DNA from 2 places in the Arthrobacter sp. BGA-UO-ETr-C19 genome. Region 2 is predicted to be linked to the other one. Evidence: riboswitches for the same ligand, from Rfam matches in the RefSeq annotation. Region 2 holds a riboswitch; the other holds the start of a gene.
The links. A riboswitch is a leader RNA that binds a small molecule or an ion and turns the genes downstream of it on or off. The one in region 2 is predicted to bind S-adenosylmethionine.

Region 1 (9,014 bases), on a different contig from region 2:
TGGCCCGCCACGCCGGCGCGCGCAAGATCGCGATCACCGACGTCTCTGCCCCGCGGCTCGAGATTGCCCGGCAGCTCGGCGTGGACCTCGCCATCGACGTCTCCAAGACGCGGGTCCGGGAAGCGCAGCGGGAGCTGGGCATGCGCGAAGGGTTCGACATCGGACTGGAGATGTCCGGCCATCCCACGGCGCTGCCGGAGATGATCGACAACATGAACCACGGCGGACGCATCGCCATGCTCGGTCTGCCCAGCCAGTCCATCAACATCGACTGGGGCAAGGTGGTCACGCACATGCTCACCCTGAAGGGCATCTACGGCCGCGAGATGTACGAGACCTGGTACGCCATGAGTGCAATGCTGTCCTCCAACCCCGCACTGCACGCCAGCATTTCCGCCGTGGTCACCGACGTGCTGCCGGCCACCCAGTGGGAGAAGGGCTTCGAAATCGCGAAGGCCGGCGTCGGCGGCAAGGTCGTGCTCGACTGGTCGGAAATCTGACCTGTGCCCGAAGGCTGACCGCGCCCGAAACCTGACTGCGCACAAGCCTGACCCCGCCACCTCCCACCAATAGTCTTTAACTGTTTCCCAGCCGAGGAGAACCGCCATGTACTCAGCCATCAAAGACCAGCTCCGCGCCGAGCTCGACGACATCCGCACCGCAGGCCTCTACAAGACCGAGCGGCACATCGACTCCGCCCAGGCCAGCCACATCACGGCCGGGCAGATCGGTGAGTCCGGCGCGCCCGTCCTGAACTTCTGCGCCAACAACTACCTGGGCCTGGCCGACCACCCCGAGATCATTGCGGCGGCCAAGTCCGCCATGGACGACCGCGGTTTCGGCATGGCCAGTGTCCGGTTTATCTGCGGCACCCAGGACCTCCACCTCGAACTCGAAGCCAGGGTCTCAAAGTTCCTGGGCACGGAGGACACCATCCTGTTCTCCAGCTGCTTCGACGCCAACGGCGGCGTTTTCGAATCACTCTTCGGCCCGGAGGACGCCATCATCTCCGACGCCCTGAACCACGCCTCGATCATCGACGGGATCCGGCTCTGCAAGGCGCAGCGGTTCCGGTATGCCAACCAGGACATGGCTGACCTGGAAGCGAAGCTGGTGGAGGCCAAGGATGCCCGGCGGAAGATCATCGTCACCGACGGCGTCTTCTCCATGGACGGCTACCTGGCCCCGCTGGAGGCCATTTGCGACCTCGCCGAGAAGCACGACGCCCTGGTGATGGTGGACGACTCCCACGCCGTCGGGTTCATGGGCGCCACCGGAGCCGGGACCCCCGAGCACGCCGGCGTCTCCGACCGGGTGGACATCTTCACCGGCACCTTCGGGAAGGCGCTGGGCGGCGCCTCGGGCGGCTACGTGTCCGGCCGCGGCGAAGTGGTGGCGATGCTTCGGCAGAAAGCCCGCCCCTATCTCTTCTCCAACTCCCTGGCGCCGGCCATCGTGGCCGCGACCATCAAGGCACTGGAGCTTGTGCAGACCTCCGGGGAGCTGCGGGACAGGCTGTTCCGGAACGCGGAGCTGTTCCGCCGCCGGATGACGGAGGAAGGCTTCGAGCTGCTCGACGGCGAGCACGCCATTGTGCCGGTCATGTTCGGCGACGCCGTGCTGGCGGCGAAGGTGGCCGACCAGATGCTCCAGCACGGGGTCTATGTCACCGCCTTCAGCTTCCCCGTGGTGCCGCGCGGTGCCGCCCGCATCCGCGTCCAGCTATCCGCCGCGCACAGCGCCGACGACGTCGAAACCTGCGTCCAGGCGTTCATCAAGAGCCGCGACGCGGTGACTGCGTAGGTTCCGGCCATCTGCAAGGATTGAGCCCATGGCATCAACCTATGACGTGGTCATTGTGGGCGGCGGGATCGCAGGGCTGTCGCTGGCCTCCGCGCTGGCGGGCAAGTGCACCGTTGCCCTCGTGGAGGCCGAGCAGCAGCTGGCGTACCACACGTCCTCGCGCTCGGCCCGGCAGCTCATCCCCAGCTACGGTCCGCCGGTGGTCCAGAAACTCACCGTCCGCACCCTCGAGCTGATTGCAGCCGACGACGCCGGAGGGCCCCAGCCCGTGCTGACGCCGCGGAGCTTTCTGCTCATCGGGGACGAAGAGACGGTGCGGGCCGAGGCCAGCGGCGAGATGCGCCTGATCAGCCATGGGGAAGCCCTCGGGCTGTGCCCGGCCCTGAAACCGGAGTCCTTTTCCGCCGCCGGCCTGGACACGGGGTCCTTCGGGTGTGACGCCCCGGTGCTGCTGGAAAGGCACCGGGCGCGGGCCGAAGCTGCCGGCGTGGACATCATCACCGGCGCGCGCGTCCACTCCGCCCAGCGGCTCGGATCAGGCTGGGAGATCGGCGCCGGGCAGGAAGGCTTCTCCGCCGGCGTTCTGGTCAACGCGGCCGGCGCCTGGGCGGACGAACTGGCGGTGCTGAGCGGCGTCGAGAAGATCGGCCTGCAGCCGTACCGGCGCACGGCGGCGATTGCCGGCGTCGGCCATCCGCTGCCGGAGGGCAGCCCCATGGTGGCAGCGGCCGACGACTCCTTTTACTTCCGCAGGGAAGGCAGCGACGTGCTGATCTCGCCGTCGGAACACGTGGCCAGCCCGGCGGAGGACGCACGTCCCCGTCCCGGGGACGTGGAGCGGCTCATCTCCCGGCTCAATACGTTGACGACACTGGGGATCGGCACCGTCCGGACGGCCTGGACCGGCCTGCGCACCGAGGCGGCCGACGGCGTCCCGGTGGTGGGGTTCGACGCCGAGGCCCGCGGGTTCTTCTGGCTCGCCGGCCAGGGCGGCTACGGGTTCCAGACGTCGTCCGGTATCGCGGAACTGGCCGCGGCCCAGATCTTGGCGGGGCCTGATGGCGGTTCCGGCCAAGACGGCGGGGCCGGTCCGGTATCCCGGACGGCGGATGCGCTGGCCGCGACGCGCTGGTCCATCCGGCGCTGAAGAATGGACCCATGAGCACTCTGATCACCAACATTGCCGAACTGATGACCCAGGACGCGGAACACCGTGTCCTCAAGGACGCGGCAGTGGTGATCGAGGGGGAACGGATTTCGTGGATCGGCCAGGCGTCCGCCGCCCCGGCGGCCGACGACACCGTGGATGCGGGCGGCCGGGCCATGCTGCCCGGCTGGGTGGATTCCCACACGCACCTGATCTTCGCCGGGGACCGGACAGCCGAGTTCGAGGCGCGGATGGCGGGGGAGGAGTACAGCGCCGGCGGCATCGCCGTCACCACCGAAGCCACCCGGAACACCGGCGACTACGACCTCACGCGGCTGGCGCAGGGGCGCGTCGCCGAAGCAGTTTCGCAAGGCACGACGTACCTGGAAACGAAAACGGGCTACGGCCTGGACGTCGAGCAGGAGGCCAGGAGCGCACGCATTGCCTCGACCGTCGTGGACGAGGTCACTTACCTCGGCGCACACCTGGTGCCGGCCGGCATTGATGCGGATGAGTACACCAAGCTCGCCTGCGGCCCGATGCTGGACGCTGTGCTTCCGTACGCCCGCTGGGCCGACGTGTTCTGCGAAAAGGGAGCCTTTTCGCAGGAGCAGTCCCGTGCCGTGCTGCAGGCCTGCCGCGACGCCGGGCTGGGGCTGCGGGTGCACGGCAACCAGCTGGGGCACGGCGCCGGCGTCAGCCTCGCGGTGGAGTTCGGCGCGGCGAGCGTGGACCACGTCAACTATCTCTCGGAGCAGGATATCGCCAGCCTCGCTGCCGGCTGGTCCGGCTGGGATGCCGCCGCAGGAACGGGCCGTCGCGGAACCGTGGCCACCTGCCTGCCGGCCTGCGACCTTTCCACCCGCCAGCCGCTGGCTCCCGGCCGGCAGCTGCTGGACGCCGGCGTGCCCGTGGCGCTCGCGTCCAACTGCAACCCCGGCACGTCCTACACGAGTTCCATGGCCTTCTGCGTCACCACCGCCGTCCTCCAGATGGGCCTGAGTGTCCACGAGGCCGTCCGGGCGGCAACGTACGGCGGCGCCCTGGCGCTGCAGCGCGAGTCCGGTAACGACGTCGACGGCGAACGCGCGGTGGGCTCCATCGCCGTCGGACACCGGGCAGACCTGCACGTCCTCAACGCCCCGTCCGCCACCCATCTGGCCTACCGGCCCGGGATGCCGCTCACCCACGCGGTTTGGCGCGCAGGGGTACGGGCACGGTAGTGTCGGGCGGGGCCATCACCCGACGCTCGTGACGGAACGTGATCATTAGAGGTCTGATACAATCACAAAGCGTCATTTTTCGTGGCGCTTTTGGATCCTGAAAGGCCCTGCATGACCCGCACCGACCGACTGACGGCCATCCTTGATCTCCTTGCCGAGGCCGGCCAGGTGGAAGTCGAGGAAATCGTCACCCGGCTCGGCGTGTCACCGGCAACCGCCCGGCGCGACCTGGACAGCCTGGCCAAGCGGCGGCTGCTGACGCGGACCCGGGGCGGCGCCACCACCGGCGCCTTGGCCTACGACCTTCCCGGCAGGTACAACCGGGACGACCACGCCGTGGCCAAGCAGGAGATCGCCCTGGCTGCCTCGGCGCTCATTGCCCCGGGCATGGTGATCGGGCTGTGCGGCGGCACCACGAGCACCGCCCTGGCGCAGATCCTGGCCACCCGGGAGGACCTCAACTCGCCGTCGAACCAGCCCACGCTCACGGTGGTCACCAACGCGATCAACATCGCCTCGCAGCTTGCCGTCCGGCCCAACATCAAGGTGATGGTGACAGGCGGCATCCTCAACACGCGGTCCTATGAGCTCGTGGGCCCGTACACGGACATCATCATGCAGAAGGTGGTGCTGGACATCGCCTTCATCGGGGTCAACGGTGTCGACGCCGAGGTGGGGCCCACCAACACCGGCGAGGCCGAGGCGACGGTCAATGCGCTGCTGGCCAGCCGTGCCAGCGTCTCCTACGTGATCGCCGATTCCTCGAAGGTGGGCCGCCGGGCGTTCGCCACCATGGACGGCTACAACTTCACCCGGCTCATCACCGACTCCGGCATTTCCGCGGCGGACAAGGCCGCGTTCGAGGCCCGCGGCACCGAAGTGACCGTGGCCGGCGCCTAGAAGATCACAGGCGGGGCGTCCAGCACCGTTTCGTCCACCCTCCGGTGCACCCACTGTGTGAAGGGTGTGTCGAGTTCGTATTTGCCCTGGCCGTTGCGCACCAGCATGCGGACTTCGGCGTTTTCGGGGTTGTTCAGCGACTCGAAATACTCCACCGACCAGTGGAACCAGCGCATGCAGAACAGGCGCATGGTCAGCCCGTGCGTGACCAGCTGGGCGTTGGGGGAGTAGTCCGGCTTGGACCAGTGCCGGTACAGGGTTTCCATGAATGAGGAGATCCGGTCGTACACATCGGAGCCCGACTCGCCCTCCCGGAAGCGGTAGAAGAAGTGGCCGTAGGCGTTGCGGAGTTCCTTCTGGTCCTCGATGTCGCCGGAAATCTGGAAGTTGGCCCAGTCCTGCTCGCGCAGCCGCGGCTCCTCGATCACCCGCTCCGTCAGGGAGCCCAGGTTCAGCGCCTCGAGCGTCTGATAGGCGCGCAGATATGGTGAGACGTAGACGCTCACCTGCCGGCCGTCCAGCTCCCGGCGGATGCGCTCACCGGCGGCCTTCGCCTGCTCCAGTCCGAGCTCCGTCAGCGGAATCCGGTAGTCGGGCACCCTGTTGTAAATGGAGGTATCCGCGTTGGCCGCCGACTGGCCGTGCCGGATCATGATGATTTTCCCGGGAGCGCTCATAGTTTCCCAGCATAGGGTCAGCCCGCGGCCGGACAGGAACCGGCAGGCTGACAGGAAAGTACCAGCAGGTACGGGCAAGATAGGAACATGTTGGTTCCCTCCCGCCGTCGGCTGCGGTTCGAAGTCTGGATAGTCCTGGGGTTGTCGCTGGGGCAGTCCGCCGTCTATTCCGTAGTGCAGCTGCTGGACAAGATGACCCGGGCACCATTGGCGCAGGGGACGTCCACGCTGAACAGGTCACAAAGCACCCGCGAGTACTTCGACCTGACCTACCAGCTGCTGGACATCATCTTCGCCCTGGTGCCGGTCCTGCTGGTGGTCTACTTCCTGACAGACCACCGCCAGGCGAAGTCCGGGTCCGGGCACGACGCCGGCTCCGCGTTCCGGAAGCTGGGATTCAACTTTGCCCGGCCCGGAAAGGACCTGCTGCAGGGCCTCGGGCTGGCCGCCCTGATCGGCATCGCATCACTGGGCCTGTACGCCGCCGGACGTGCCCTCGGCATTACGACGGCGATCATCCCCAGCGGCCTGGACGCTTACTGGTGGACAGTGCCCGTACTGATCCTGTCCGCCATGCGCCACGCGATCGTGGAGGAAGTCATTGTGGTGGGCTATCTCCTGGACCGGTTCTCCAAGTTCGGCTGGTCCATGCCACTGGCGATCTTTGTCTCCTCGATGCTCCGCGGCAGCTATCACCTGTACCAGGGGTTCGGGCCCTTCATCGGAAACGCGGTCATGGGCGTGGTCTTCGCCTGGGTCTACACCAAAACCCGCCGGGTGATGCCGCTGGTCATCGCGCACGCGCTGCTGGATATCGTCGCGTTCGTCGGGTTCAGCCTGTTCGGCAAGGCGGTCGGGCTGGGCTAGTTGTCCTGGGCTCGGTCCTGGGCCAGGAACAGCCGTTAAAAATGATTCGGCCGCCATCGGCGGGTGGCGTCGTTGGCACCCGCTGATGGCGGCCGAAGTAAAGGGCAGAAAGTGCGTCAGATGGTGACGGCGCCCGCTGCGGTTTCGAACGTGACGGAGAGGATTCCCGGAGTGCCGTGCGGGGCCACCCAGTTCACTGCGACATCCTCAAGCGGCCGTTCGACGGGCTCGCCGAGCCACTCGGTCACGCGCTCGGCGGAGCCTGCAATCGTGAGGCTGGACATCTTCACATTGCTGTCATAGGCGTTGGACGGGTGCAGTCCCGGATCGCCCTCCCACTTCAGCATGTACGGAACCTGTGGGTCCGCGATCAGGCCCAGGATGCCGATCTGCTTCCACACCAGCTCCCGGCCGTCGGGGAACTTGCGGTTGCCGTTGACGGCGGAGCGGCCAAGGCGCTCCTCGAACGGGGCCAGGTCGTCAACTTCGACGCACCAGCCCATCCAGCCGCCGCCCGCTGCGGACCGGGCCCGGACGGCCTGGCCGAACGGTGCCTTGTCCGACGCCGGGTGGTCCAGGACCTCAACAACCTCGAGATACTTGTGGCCGGCCAGGGGAATGATCATGTTCCGGGTTCCAAACCGGGGGTGCACTCCGCCCTTTACGGCTTCGACGCCGAGGGCGGAGGAGATACGTTCGGTGGTGGCCGCGAGGCCATCGTGTTCACAGGCGTAAGAGACGTGATCCATGCGCATGCCCTCATCTTGGCACTTTGTGACGGGGCTCTCAGCTTAGGGTCGCCTAACCTTGCGAAAAGTCCATACTTTGACGAAGTTCGTCACAAAGCTGTGCGCGTAATAGAGGGATTCCTACACTGATCGCAGGTCATGAGTGCCAGCGAAGAAAGCCCCGGCTCGCAGGCCGGCAACCCTCCACCGCGGCGGGGTGCCCCGGGTGACGACCTGGCTGCGCGGCGCCCGCCGTGCGGCAAGCGCGGGCCTGTGCCGGGACCAGCACATGCCCCCTTGAGCAGAGGAGCCTGCATGTCCAACGCATGGTCATTCGAAACCCGCCAGATCCACGCGGGCCAGGTGCCGGACAGCGCCACCGGCGCCCGGTCGCTGCCGATTTACCAGACGACGTCGTTCGTCTTCCCCAGCGCCGACAGCGCAGCTGACCGCTTCGCGCTCGCCGAGCTCGCACCCATCTATACCCGGATCGGCAACCCGACCCAGGATGCCGTTGAACAGCGGATCGCCAGCCTGGAAGGAGGGCTTGCCGCGCTGCTCCTGAGCTCCGGCCAAGCCGCCGAAACGTACGCCATCCTCAACATCGCCGAGGCCGGCGACCATGTGGTCGCCAGCCCCAGCCTCTACGGCGGCACCTACAACCTGCTGGCACATACCTTGAAGAAGTTCGGCGTGTCCGTGACCTTCGTGGCAGACCCGGACAACCTGGAGCAGTGGCGCGACGCCGTGCAGCCCAACACCAAGCTCTTCTTTGCCGAGGTGGTGTCCAACCCGCGGCAGGACGTCCTGGACATCGAAGGCGTTGCCCGGACAGCCCACGACGCCGGTGTGCCGCTGGTCGTGGACAACACCCTGTCCACGCCCTACCTCATCAGGCCGCTCGAGTGGGGCGCAGACGTCGTGGTGCACTCTGCCACCAAATACCTGGGCGGACACGGGGCCGCGATCGCCGGTGTCATCGTGGATTCCGGCAACTTCGACTTCGGCAAGGACCCGGAACGCTTCCCGGGCTTCAACACGCCGGACCCCACGTACAACGGACTGGTCTACGCCCGCGACCTCGGGGCAGGCGGCGCACTGGGGGCCAATCTGTCCTACATCCTCAAGGCGCGGGTCCAGCTGCTCCGCGACCTGGGTTCCGCGGTGTCCCCGTTCAATGCCTTCCTCATTGCGCAGGGCCTGGAAACGCTGAGCCTGCGCGTGGAGCGCCACGTTGCCAATGCGGTGGCGGTGGCCGGATGGCTGGAAGCCCGCCATGACGTGGAGTCCGTAGCCTACGCCGGGCTGCCGTCCAGCCCCTGGTACGAGCGGGGCCTGAAGTACGGGCCCAAGGGCACCGGCGCCGTGGTGGCCTTTACGGTGGCCGGCGGCGCCGAGGCAGGCAAGCGCTTCGTGGATGCCCTGGAACTGCACTCCCACGTGGCGAACATTGGTGACGTTCGCTCCCTCGTCATCCACCCGGCGTCGACCACGCACAGCCAGCTGAGTCCGGAGCAGCAGAGCGTGGCCGGGGTTGCCCCGGGCCTGGTCCGGCTGTCCGTGGGCCTGGAGCACATCGACGACATCCTGGCCGACCTCGACGCCGGATTCCGTGCCGCGAAAGGCGCCTGATTTCAGGTGCCCCGGGTGGAACTCCCGGCCCGGTAAC
Region 2 (9,014 bases):
CCACTTCGGCAACGTCGTCAGCTCGGATGTGGGCGGTACCGATCAGGAACGTGCCGCGCCGGACGCCCGGCAACAGCCCGTCGTACCCCCTGGCCCCTGCCATGGCGCTAGAAGTCCAGCAGGTTCCGGCGGAAGCCGCCGTCGCCGTAACTCGTCCGCAGCAGTCCCCGCCTCCGAAGCACCGGCGCCAGCCTGTCCAGCACGCCGTGAATGGTGGCCGGATCCACGAAGCCGGAGAAGAGGAACCCGTCGCCGCCCACCGCGGCCCCGGTCTCCTCGAGGTAGTCGGCGATTTCCTCCGCGGTGCCGATGATGCTGTCGCCGGCGCCGCCGCTGCGGGCCTGCAGGATCTGCCGCAGGGTGGACCCCGGCGGCGCGGCCTTGGAGAAGTGCTCCAGCGTGCCCTGGTTGCTGTTGGTGCTGAGCTCGGGGAGGGGCGCATCGAGGTCGAACTGCTTGAAGTCGATGACGGACAGATAGGAGATCGAGTTGAGCTGGCTGTCGATGTCCCGTTGCGTGAGTTCCCGGCGGGCAGCCCGCAGCTCCTCCGCCTCGGCCCTGGAACCGGTCACCGTGGGTTTGAGGACGAACAGCACCTTGACGTCGTCGGGGTTCCGGCCGGCCCCGGCGGCCTCGGCTCGGATGGAGTCCCGGTACGCCTTCATGCCGTCCGCACCGCGGGCCAAGGCAATGGCAACATCCGCGTTCGCGCCGGCGAAGGCCTTGCCCCGCGGGGATGCCCCGGCCTGCACCAGCACCGGCTCCTCCGGCAGCGGTGCCGTGTTCAGCGGTCCGCGGACCTTGAAGAACTCCCCGTCGTGGTGGATGGGCCGGACCTTGGTATGGTCCGCGAAGACGCCGGCCCGGGCGTCCTCCAGGATGGCGTCGGGTTCCCAGCTGCGCCAAAGCTTGCGCACGACGTCCACGAACTCCTCGGCCTTCTCGTAGCGGAGGTCGTGCTCGATCTGCTGGTCCAGCCCGTAGTTCTGCGCGGCAAGGTCGCTGCCGGAGGTCACCACGTTCCAGCCCAGCTGCCCGTTGGAGAAGTGCTGCAGCGTAGCCAGCAGCCGGGCCGCGGTGAACGGCGGATAGAAGGAGGCGCTGATAGTGGGCACAATGCCGAGATGCTCCGTGGCGGACAGCAGGTACGGCACCAGGGCCAGCGGATCGTGCTTGGGCGCAAAGGATGCCTGCGCCAGCGAAACCTGCGCGCTGCCGCCATACGTGTCCGGGACCGTGAGCGAATCCTCGATGATGAACAGGTCCAGCCCGGCCCGCTCGAACTCCCGGACCGCATGCTGGTAGGGGGCGGGCTTCTTCCAGTCATAGCCGATTCCGTAGCCGGGCGTCCCCCAGCCCTGAACCCCGAAGCCGTGGCCCACAAACCATCCAAAGTGCAGCATGGGAGTCACTGTATTCGCGGTCGAATCATTCACTGTGGCCTGGTTTCATCCGGCGTTACGGCGGTTCATCTCCCGTCATTATCCTCCCGGCCACAGGCTTTGTAACCGCAGCGCTTGGACTGCTGTCCCCACCCCGTTGCTTTGGATGCGTTACGGAACATGACGACGACGGCGGTGCGCACCGCCGTCGTCAGTGTTACGTTTTTCGGGAGTAATGAGTACCGGCATTAAGCCCTGACTGGCCGGTCGGCAACCCTCCTTCCACGGCGGGGTGCCTCAGGTGAATACTCGGCATATCGACCACTTCGAGCTGCAAGCGTGAGAAAAGGAGATCCGTCGTGTCAGACGCCCCCGCCGTTGCAACGCTGCCGTCCCAGCAGGATAAACCCGAGGAAAAGCTGTCCTACCGCCTGATCACGGGCCCGGACGACCGTGCGTTCTGTGAGCGCATCTCGGCTGCCTTGGCCGAGGGATACGTGCTGCACGGCAGCCCCGCCGCAACCTTCAACGGCACCAGCGTCATCGTGGCCCAGGCCCTTGTGCTGCCCGCCGCCATCGCCACCGCGGATGCCGCCGTCGCCACCGCCGTGGACCGGCTGGACTCCGATGACGACCTCAACGCAGAAGCCTACGAGGGCCACGCATGAGCTACGCCGGAGACCTCACCCCGCAGGACGCGTGGGCCAAGCTCGAGGAGGGCGCCGTCCTGGTGGATGTGCGCACCGAGGGCGAATGGGCGCACATCGGCATCCCGGACACCAAGGCCACGGAAAATGATCCTCTTTTCATCCAGTGGACCTTTCCCGGCGGCATTCCCAACCCCGACTTCGTCGAGCAGCTGAAGCAGCAGGCGCCTGAGGACACCGGGGTGGAGCTGGTGTTCCTGTGCCGCTCCGGCCAGCGCTCCATCGCCGCCGCCATCGCCGCCACACAGGCGGGTTTCACCGCCTACAACGTCCTCGAAGGCTTCGAGGGCGAGCCCGACCGCTACGGTGAGCGCACCGTTAACGGCTGGAAGAACCGCGGCCTGCCGACGAACCTGGGAAAGAACTAAGTTGACCTTTAATCACGACGCCGCCGGCTGGAGCCCCGATACCCAGGCCGTCCGCGGCGGGCTTGACCGTACCAATTTCCAAGAGACCACCGAGCCCGTCTTCCTGAACTCCGGGTTTGTTTACGAGTCAGCCGCTGCCGCCGAACGCGCCTTCACCGGCGAGGACGAACGCTTCGTCTACTCGCGCTACGGCAACCCGTCCGTGGCCACGTTCCAGGAACGTCTGCGGCTGCTGGAGGGCACGGAGGCGTGCTTTGCTACGGCGTCCGGCATGTCCGCCGTGTTCACCGCCCTGGGCGCCCTGCTCGCGGCCGGGGACCGCGTGGTCGCCAGCCGGTCCCTGTTCGGCTCCTGCTTCGTGATCCTCAACGAGATCCTGCCGCGCTGGGGCGTGGAGACCGTGTTCGTGGACGGGCCGGACCTCGAGCAGTGGCGTGCGGCCCTCTCGGTGCCCACCACGGCCGTCTTCTTCGAATCCCCGTCCAACCCCATGCAGGAGATCGTGGACATCGCCGCGGTCAGCGAACTCGCCCACGCCGCCGGCGCCAAGGTGGTGGCGGACAACGTCTTCGCCACCCCGCTGCTGCAGCGCTGCGGAGACCTCGGCGCGGACGTGGTCGTCTACTCCGGCACCAAGCACATCGACGGCCAGGGCCGGGTGATGGGCGGCGCCATCCTGGGCACCAAGGAATTCATCGACGGGCCGGTCAAGCAGCTCATGCGCCACACCGGCCCGGCACTCTCCGCGTTCAACGCCTGGGTGCTCACCAAGGGCCTGGAGACCATGGCGCTCCGCGTGAACCACTCCTCCGCCACGGCGCTCCGCCTGGCCGAATGGCTGGAGGCCCAGCCCGCCGTCAGCTGGGTGAAGTACCCGCTGCTGAAGTCCCACCCGCAGTTCGAGCTGGCGGCCAAGCAGATGAAGGCCGGCGGCACCGTCCTCACGCTGGAGCTTGCGACGACGGCAGGCCAGTCGGGCAAGGAAGCCGCCTTCGCGCTGCTGGACGCCCTGAGGATCATCGACATCTCCAACAACCTGGGCGACGCCAAGTCGCTGATCACCCATCCCGCCACCACGACGCACCGTGCCATGGGGCCGGAAGGACGCGCCGCGATCGGGCTCAGCGACGGAGTGGTGCGGCTGTCCGTGGGCCTGGAAGATGCGGATGACCTCATCGCGGACCTGGAGCAGGCGCTCAAGCAGATCTGACCCTTCCGGGCCCGGCTGTTCTTACGTCCAATGGCGGGCTGTGTACGTGCATTGCGCTGCACGTCCCTTCGTTTCGGGCGTCCTTGAGAACGGGACTGCGGCACGGTTTAGTGGGTGGACAGGCAGGGTTTACCCAGGGTTTACACGAATGGTCTTGTTAGGCTTCGTGCACACTGGTCAGACTCTAATAACACCGATGAACCGACCGAACCCCTGTCGGTTCAGCACGACACCCAGGACAGACGCAGCGATGCGTTCGGGGCCGCGGCCGCGACGACGCTGCGCGCAGCCTCCCTGACCGGAAGGAACGCCATGGCCGGAGTATTTGAAGTTTTCGTTGATGCAGAGTCCCAGTTCCGGTTCCGACTGAAGGCGCCCGATGGAACCGTGCTGGCGATCTCCGCACCGTTCAAGGACAAGCGTGCGGCCGCTGCTGCGATCGCCGACGTACGCGAATGCGCCGGGACGGGGCTTATTACGGACCTCTCCCCGGCGGCACCTCAGGCGACGGCCAACGCCGCAGAGCCAGGACGTGCTGTGCCGCACGTGCCTGCCCAGGCCCCACTTTCGGCACGGGCCGAGCACCGCAGGCAGGGATTCGGCAAGAGGCGCACGGCGTCGGATGCCAGCGGAACACCGCTGCACAGGCCGGCGGCTGCGCCGGCCCGGTGGACCGGAGCAGCCTAACCGCCGCCATATGGCGCCGCGGGGCTGGCTGGCTTCTGGCTTCTAGTAACTGACGGCCAGCCGAACCTCGACATCGTCCCCTCCTCCGCAATGTCCACCGGCAACGTGATGAAGTGCCAGGCGGCTTCGCCCGGATAGAGCCACAACGGGGCCCGGAATGCATATGCCCCGGTCACGGACTGAGTATGGCACGGCGTAACAGGCGGCAGGACGGTTTTACTTAGGTAAGCCTTAACTAATATCATCGTGCGGTGACCACGCAGCTTGATTTCGCGCGGGTGCCCTTCGCCGCCGATCTCGCAGGCCACGGGGACAGGCCCGCCATTTTCACAGACAATTTCACTCTCACCTACCAGGAACTGGCCGACAGGGTTGATGCCCTCGCGCTCCGGCTGGGCACCCAGCGGCGCCTGGTGGCATTGGCGGCGGCGAACGACGTCGACTCCCTGGTGGCCTACCTCGCTGCCCTGGTTGCCGGCCACCCGCTGATCCTGCTTCCGGAGGACAAGCCGGCGGCGCTTGAGTCCCTGGTGGCCGCGTACGACCCCGACGTCGTGCTGCGTTCCGCCAACGGACAGACGCTGTTCGAGGAACGCAGGGCGGGCACCCGGCACGAACTCCATCCGGACCTCGCTCTTCTGCTCAGCACCTCCGGCTCCACCGGCTCGCCAAAGCTGGTGCGCCTGTCCACCGCCAACCTGCAGGCCAATGCGGAGTCGATCGCCGAGTACCTGAACATCGGCCCGGCAGACCGCGCCGCAACCACCCTGCCGATGTCCTACTGCTACGGGCTGTCCGTGATCAACAGTCACCTGCTCCGGGGTGCGGGCCTGGTGCTCACCGACCTGTCCGTTGTTGATCCGTGCTTCTGGGAGCTTTTCCGCACCGGCGGGGCAACATCGTTCGCCGCAGTGCCCTACACCTTCGAACTGCTGGAACGCGTGGGCTTTGCCGGGATGGACCTTCCTGGGCTGCGTTATGTCACCCAGGCCGGAGGCCGGCTTGCCCCCGAACGCGTGCAGGGCTACGCCGAACTCGGCCGCCGGAAGGGCTGGGAACTGTTCGTCATGTACGGCCAGACGGAGGCCACCGCCCGGATGGCCTACCTTCCGCCCGAGCTGGCCGCCGAGCACCCCGCTGCCATCGGCATTCCGGTGCCGGGCGGCGCCTTCCGCCTCGAGCCCGTGCCCGGCCTCGAGCACGGCGAACTCGTCTACACCGGGCCCAATGTCATGCTCGGCTATGCGGAGACGCCGGAGGATCTCGGCGCCGGCCGCACGGTCCACGAACTCCGCACCGGGGATCTGGCCAGGAAGCACCCTGCCGGCGTCTACGAAGTGGTGGGGCGGCGCAGCCGGTTCGTCAAGATCGTTGGCCTCCGGGTTGACCTCGGCCAGGTGGAGCGCATCCTGGCCGACCTCGGCGTAGAAGCGGCGAGCGCGGGCACAGACCAAGGCCTCGTCGTCGCGGTCGAGGGCAGCCACGACACCCAACTGCTGGCCAAGGTCCTCGCGCAGGGCATCGGGCTGCCCCGTGCGGCCCTGGAGCTGCACGCCGTCGAGCACCTCCCCCGACTGGCCACCGGCAAGGTGGACTACCCGGCGGTCCTGGCGCTGTCAGAACCAGGACTCTCAAAACCCGGGCTCCCAAAACCCGGGCTCTCAAAACCCGGGCCGGCCGGCCCGGGACCGGGCTCCAGGCCGGACCCCGCGCCCGACGACGTGCGGCGGATTTTCCGCGACACCCTGGAGAGCACGGACATCGGCGACGGCGACACGTTCGTCTCGCTGGGCGGCGACTCGCTGTCCTACGTGGCCACGTCCGTCCGCCTGGAGCAGCTGCTGGGCCACCTTCCACCGGACTGGCACGTAACGCCGGTCCGCGACCTGGAGCGCTCGGGGAAAGGGCCTGCCGGGAAGATGCGCCGGTTCTTTGCCCCGCTCGAAACCAGCATCGTGCTCAGGGCCGTGGCCATCGTGCTCATCGTCAGCACCCACGTGGGGCTGATGAAATGGCCGGGAATGGCCCACGTGCTCATGGCGGTGGCCGGGTACAATTTCGCCCGGTTCCAGCTCAGCGGGGAACGGCTTCCCCGGTTCAGGCGCCAACTCACCAGCCTGGCGCGGGTGGCGGTGCCCAGCATGGCCTTTATCGGAGTGGCCTACCTGATCACCGACCGGTACACCCTGGCCAATGTCCTGCTCCTCAACTCCGTGATCGGCCCCGAAGCCGTGACCACGCAGTGGCATTTCTGGTTCATCGAGGTGCTGGTTTACATCCTCCTGGGCATGACAGCCCTGCTGGCCATACCCTGGGCGGACCGGGTGGAGCGGCGATTCCCGCTGCTCTTTCCGCTTGCCGTCACTGGCGTCGCGCTGCTCTCGCGCTATGACATCGTTGATCCCGGCATCCCGCACCCGTCGCCAACCCTGTGGCTGTTTGCCCTGGGGTGGACCGTTGCCCGGACCCGGACGTGGGTGCAGCGGTGTGCGGTATCAGTCCTCGCGATCCTCACGGTCCCCGGGTACTTCTTCGGGGATACCCACCGCGAGCTGACGCTTGTTGCCGGAATCCTGCTGCTCACCTGGCTGCCCGCCATCCCCGTGCCTAAGGGTCTGCAGCGGCTGGCGGTCCTGCTGGCCAGCGCTTCCCTCTACGCGTACCTCGTGCACTGGCTGGTTTACCCGCTGCTGGATGCAATCAGCCCGGCACTGGCGGTGGCAGCGTCCTTGGCGGCCGGGGTGGCCTACTGGGCGCTGTGCACGCGTGTCATGGGGCTGTTGAGCCGGAGCAGCTGGGCCACGCTGCGCCGCCGGTTCAGCCGCTCCAAGGCCCACACCTCCTGATCGGGCGGCCTGGGCTCAGGCGCCCCGGCTCAGCGGCCCGGCTCGCCGGCTCAGATCGCCTGGAGCTCGCGGGATGCCACGGCGGAGACAAGCATAGAGCCGGCAGCCGTGACGGGGTCAATGACGGGAATCCCCAGCCTGCGCCGCAGGACGTCCGCCATGCCGATGCTCGTCAGGCCTGTGCTGGCCTCCACGATGACGTCCGCTCCGGCATCCAACAGCATATGGGCGGCGGCGAGCGCGTCGAAGATGCCGGTCGGCAGCAGGAAGCCGTCCGGCGTCTCCACGCTCTCGGGGCCGTCGATCAGGAGCATTCGGTCGCCCAGGGCATCGGAAATGGGACCCGGCACTGAGTGCTTGAGGCCAAGGACGCCCACCCGGCCGCCGAAGGCGAGTGCTGCCGCAGCCGCTGCGGAGCCGGCACCGATCACCGGGATGGTCAGCAGGGCCCGCGCCTCGGGCAAACCGGGATCGGCGGCGCAGCTGATGACCAGCGCGTCGACGTCCGGCGCCATGTCCAGCGCGAGTTCCACCACCTTGGGCACAGCACGCCGTAGCGAATCAGCATCGTGGACGCCCGAGGGCTGGTCCGGGATGCACCGTGTTGTCACATCGAAGCCGAATGTCTCGCGGAGCAGCTTTCCGTGCGAGTTGAGCAGGCGCCTGTCCGTGGTGGTCAAAGCCCTGATGATTCCTACGCGCATGGTGTGTTCCTTCCCCGGCGGGTCTTGTGGTTCCACCCTAGCCAGCCCAGGTTTCAGGCGGATTACCACGCGCGAACTGGCAGGTAATGCCTTCAAACGTGCGTTTTGAGGGCGTTAGCTGCCAGTTCGCGCTCCAGGGGATGAGGCTTAAATGCTCGTGCGCGCTCCTGTGGTTCGCACTGCCGGAGTGCCGGTGTCAGAGCTGCCGGACGCGCAGCAGTTCCGGAGCGGCATAGGCATCCGGGCCGACGTACCCGCCGGCTCCCTTGTGGGTGGCCCGCACGGCGTGCGCGACGACGGCACCCAGCCCGCCGTCGTCGGGCTCTGCCTTGTCCAGTACCACCTGGCGGACGCCGCGCTGCTCCGCGGCGCCGGTGCCGCGCGCGAAGATCTCCTCGACGCCCTGCCGGACCAGGTCCAGCTCACCGTTCTCGGCCAGCACCGGCTCCAGGAAGTCGACCAGCGAGCGCACCACGTCCTCGGCGGGCACAGGCCGGAAGCTACCGAAGTCCAGCAGTTCACCGCGCAGGCCGAAGTTGCTGGCCTGCCAGGCAGCCATCCGCAGCAGCACCGTCGGCACGGGCGTGGGCTCCACACCCTCACGCCATTCCCGGCACGCCGATTCCACGAGTGCCCGGACCAGGACGGCGATCAGCGCGGCGTCCTCGGCGCGGAGGCAGACGTCCGCCACCCGCACCTCCACGGTGGGATGGTTCCGGGAGAGCCGGGCGTCGAAGTAGATCATGCCCTCGTCCAGCACCACGCCGCTGTCCAGCAGCCGGGTCACCACCCGGCGGTAGGAGGACAGGCTGCCGTAAATGGCGGACGGGCCCGACGACGGCCAGCGGTTCCATGCCTGCGTGCGGTAGCTCTCGAATCCGGTTTCCACGCCGTTCCAGAACGGCGAGTTGGCGCTGAGCGCAATCAGGACCGCCAGCTTGTCCCGGATCCTGTCCAGCACGGCCACGCCTTCGTCCGGGGATTCGATGTAGGTGTGGACGTGGAAGCCGCAGGTGAGCTGTTCCTGGGCGGTCAGGCCGAACCGTTCCAGCATCCTGGCGTAGCGCGGATCCGGCGTGGTGTGGCTGGAGAGGGCCAGCGGTGACGTGG

Region 1: another riboswitch for S-adenosylmethionine. It lies ahead of AC57BR_RS05735 (bifunctional o-acetylhomoserine/o-acetylserine sulfhydrylase); the one in region 2 lies ahead of AC57BR_RS16450 (DUF1737 domain-containing protein).

Annotation. Positions count from the first base shown of each region.
Region 1 covers NZ_JCAQPC010000012.1:8,182-17,195, reverse strand. Annotated here, with positions in the region: gene tdh (L-threonine 3-dehydrogenase) at 1-500, shown strand, start outside; gene AC57BR_RS05770 (glycine C-acetyltransferase) at 607-1,803, shown strand; gene AC57BR_RS05765 (NAD(P)/FAD-dependent oxidoreductase) at 1,832-2,950, shown strand; gene hutI (imidazolonepropionase) at 2,962-4,173, shown strand; gene AC57BR_RS05755 (DeoR/GlpR family DNA-binding transcription regulator) at 4,285-5,073, shown strand; gene AC57BR_RS05750 (histidine phosphatase family protein) at 5,070-5,750, opposite strand; gene AC57BR_RS05745 (CPBP family intramembrane glutamic endopeptidase) at 5,838-6,617, shown strand; gene AC57BR_RS05740 (VOC family protein) at 6,734-7,372, opposite strand; SAM riboswitch class IV at 7,501-7,617, shown strand; gene AC57BR_RS05735 (bifunctional o-acetylhomoserine/o-acetylserine sulfhydrylase) at 7,661-8,977, shown strand.
Region 2 covers NZ_JCAQPC010000023.1:50,635-59,648, reverse strand. Annotated here, with positions in the region: gene AC57BR_RS16460 (aromatic amino acid ammonia-lyase) at 1-103, opposite strand, end outside; gene AC57BR_RS16455 (NtaA/DmoA family FMN-dependent monooxygenase) at 108-1,403, opposite strand; SAM riboswitch class IV at 1,614-1,728, shown strand; gene AC57BR_RS16450 (DUF1737 domain-containing protein) at 1,742-2,050, shown strand; gene AC57BR_RS16445 (rhodanese-like domain-containing protein) at 2,047-2,457, shown strand; gene AC57BR_RS16440 (O-succinylhomoserine sulfhydrylase) at 2,459-3,667, shown strand; gene AC57BR_RS16435 (YegP family protein) at 3,980-4,354, shown strand; gene AC57BR_RS16430 (AMP-binding protein) at 4,606-7,200, shown strand; gene AC57BR_RS16425 (aspartate/glutamate racemase family protein) at 7,251-7,904, opposite strand; gene AC57BR_RS16420 (glutamate--cysteine ligase 2) at 8,101-9,014, opposite strand, start outside.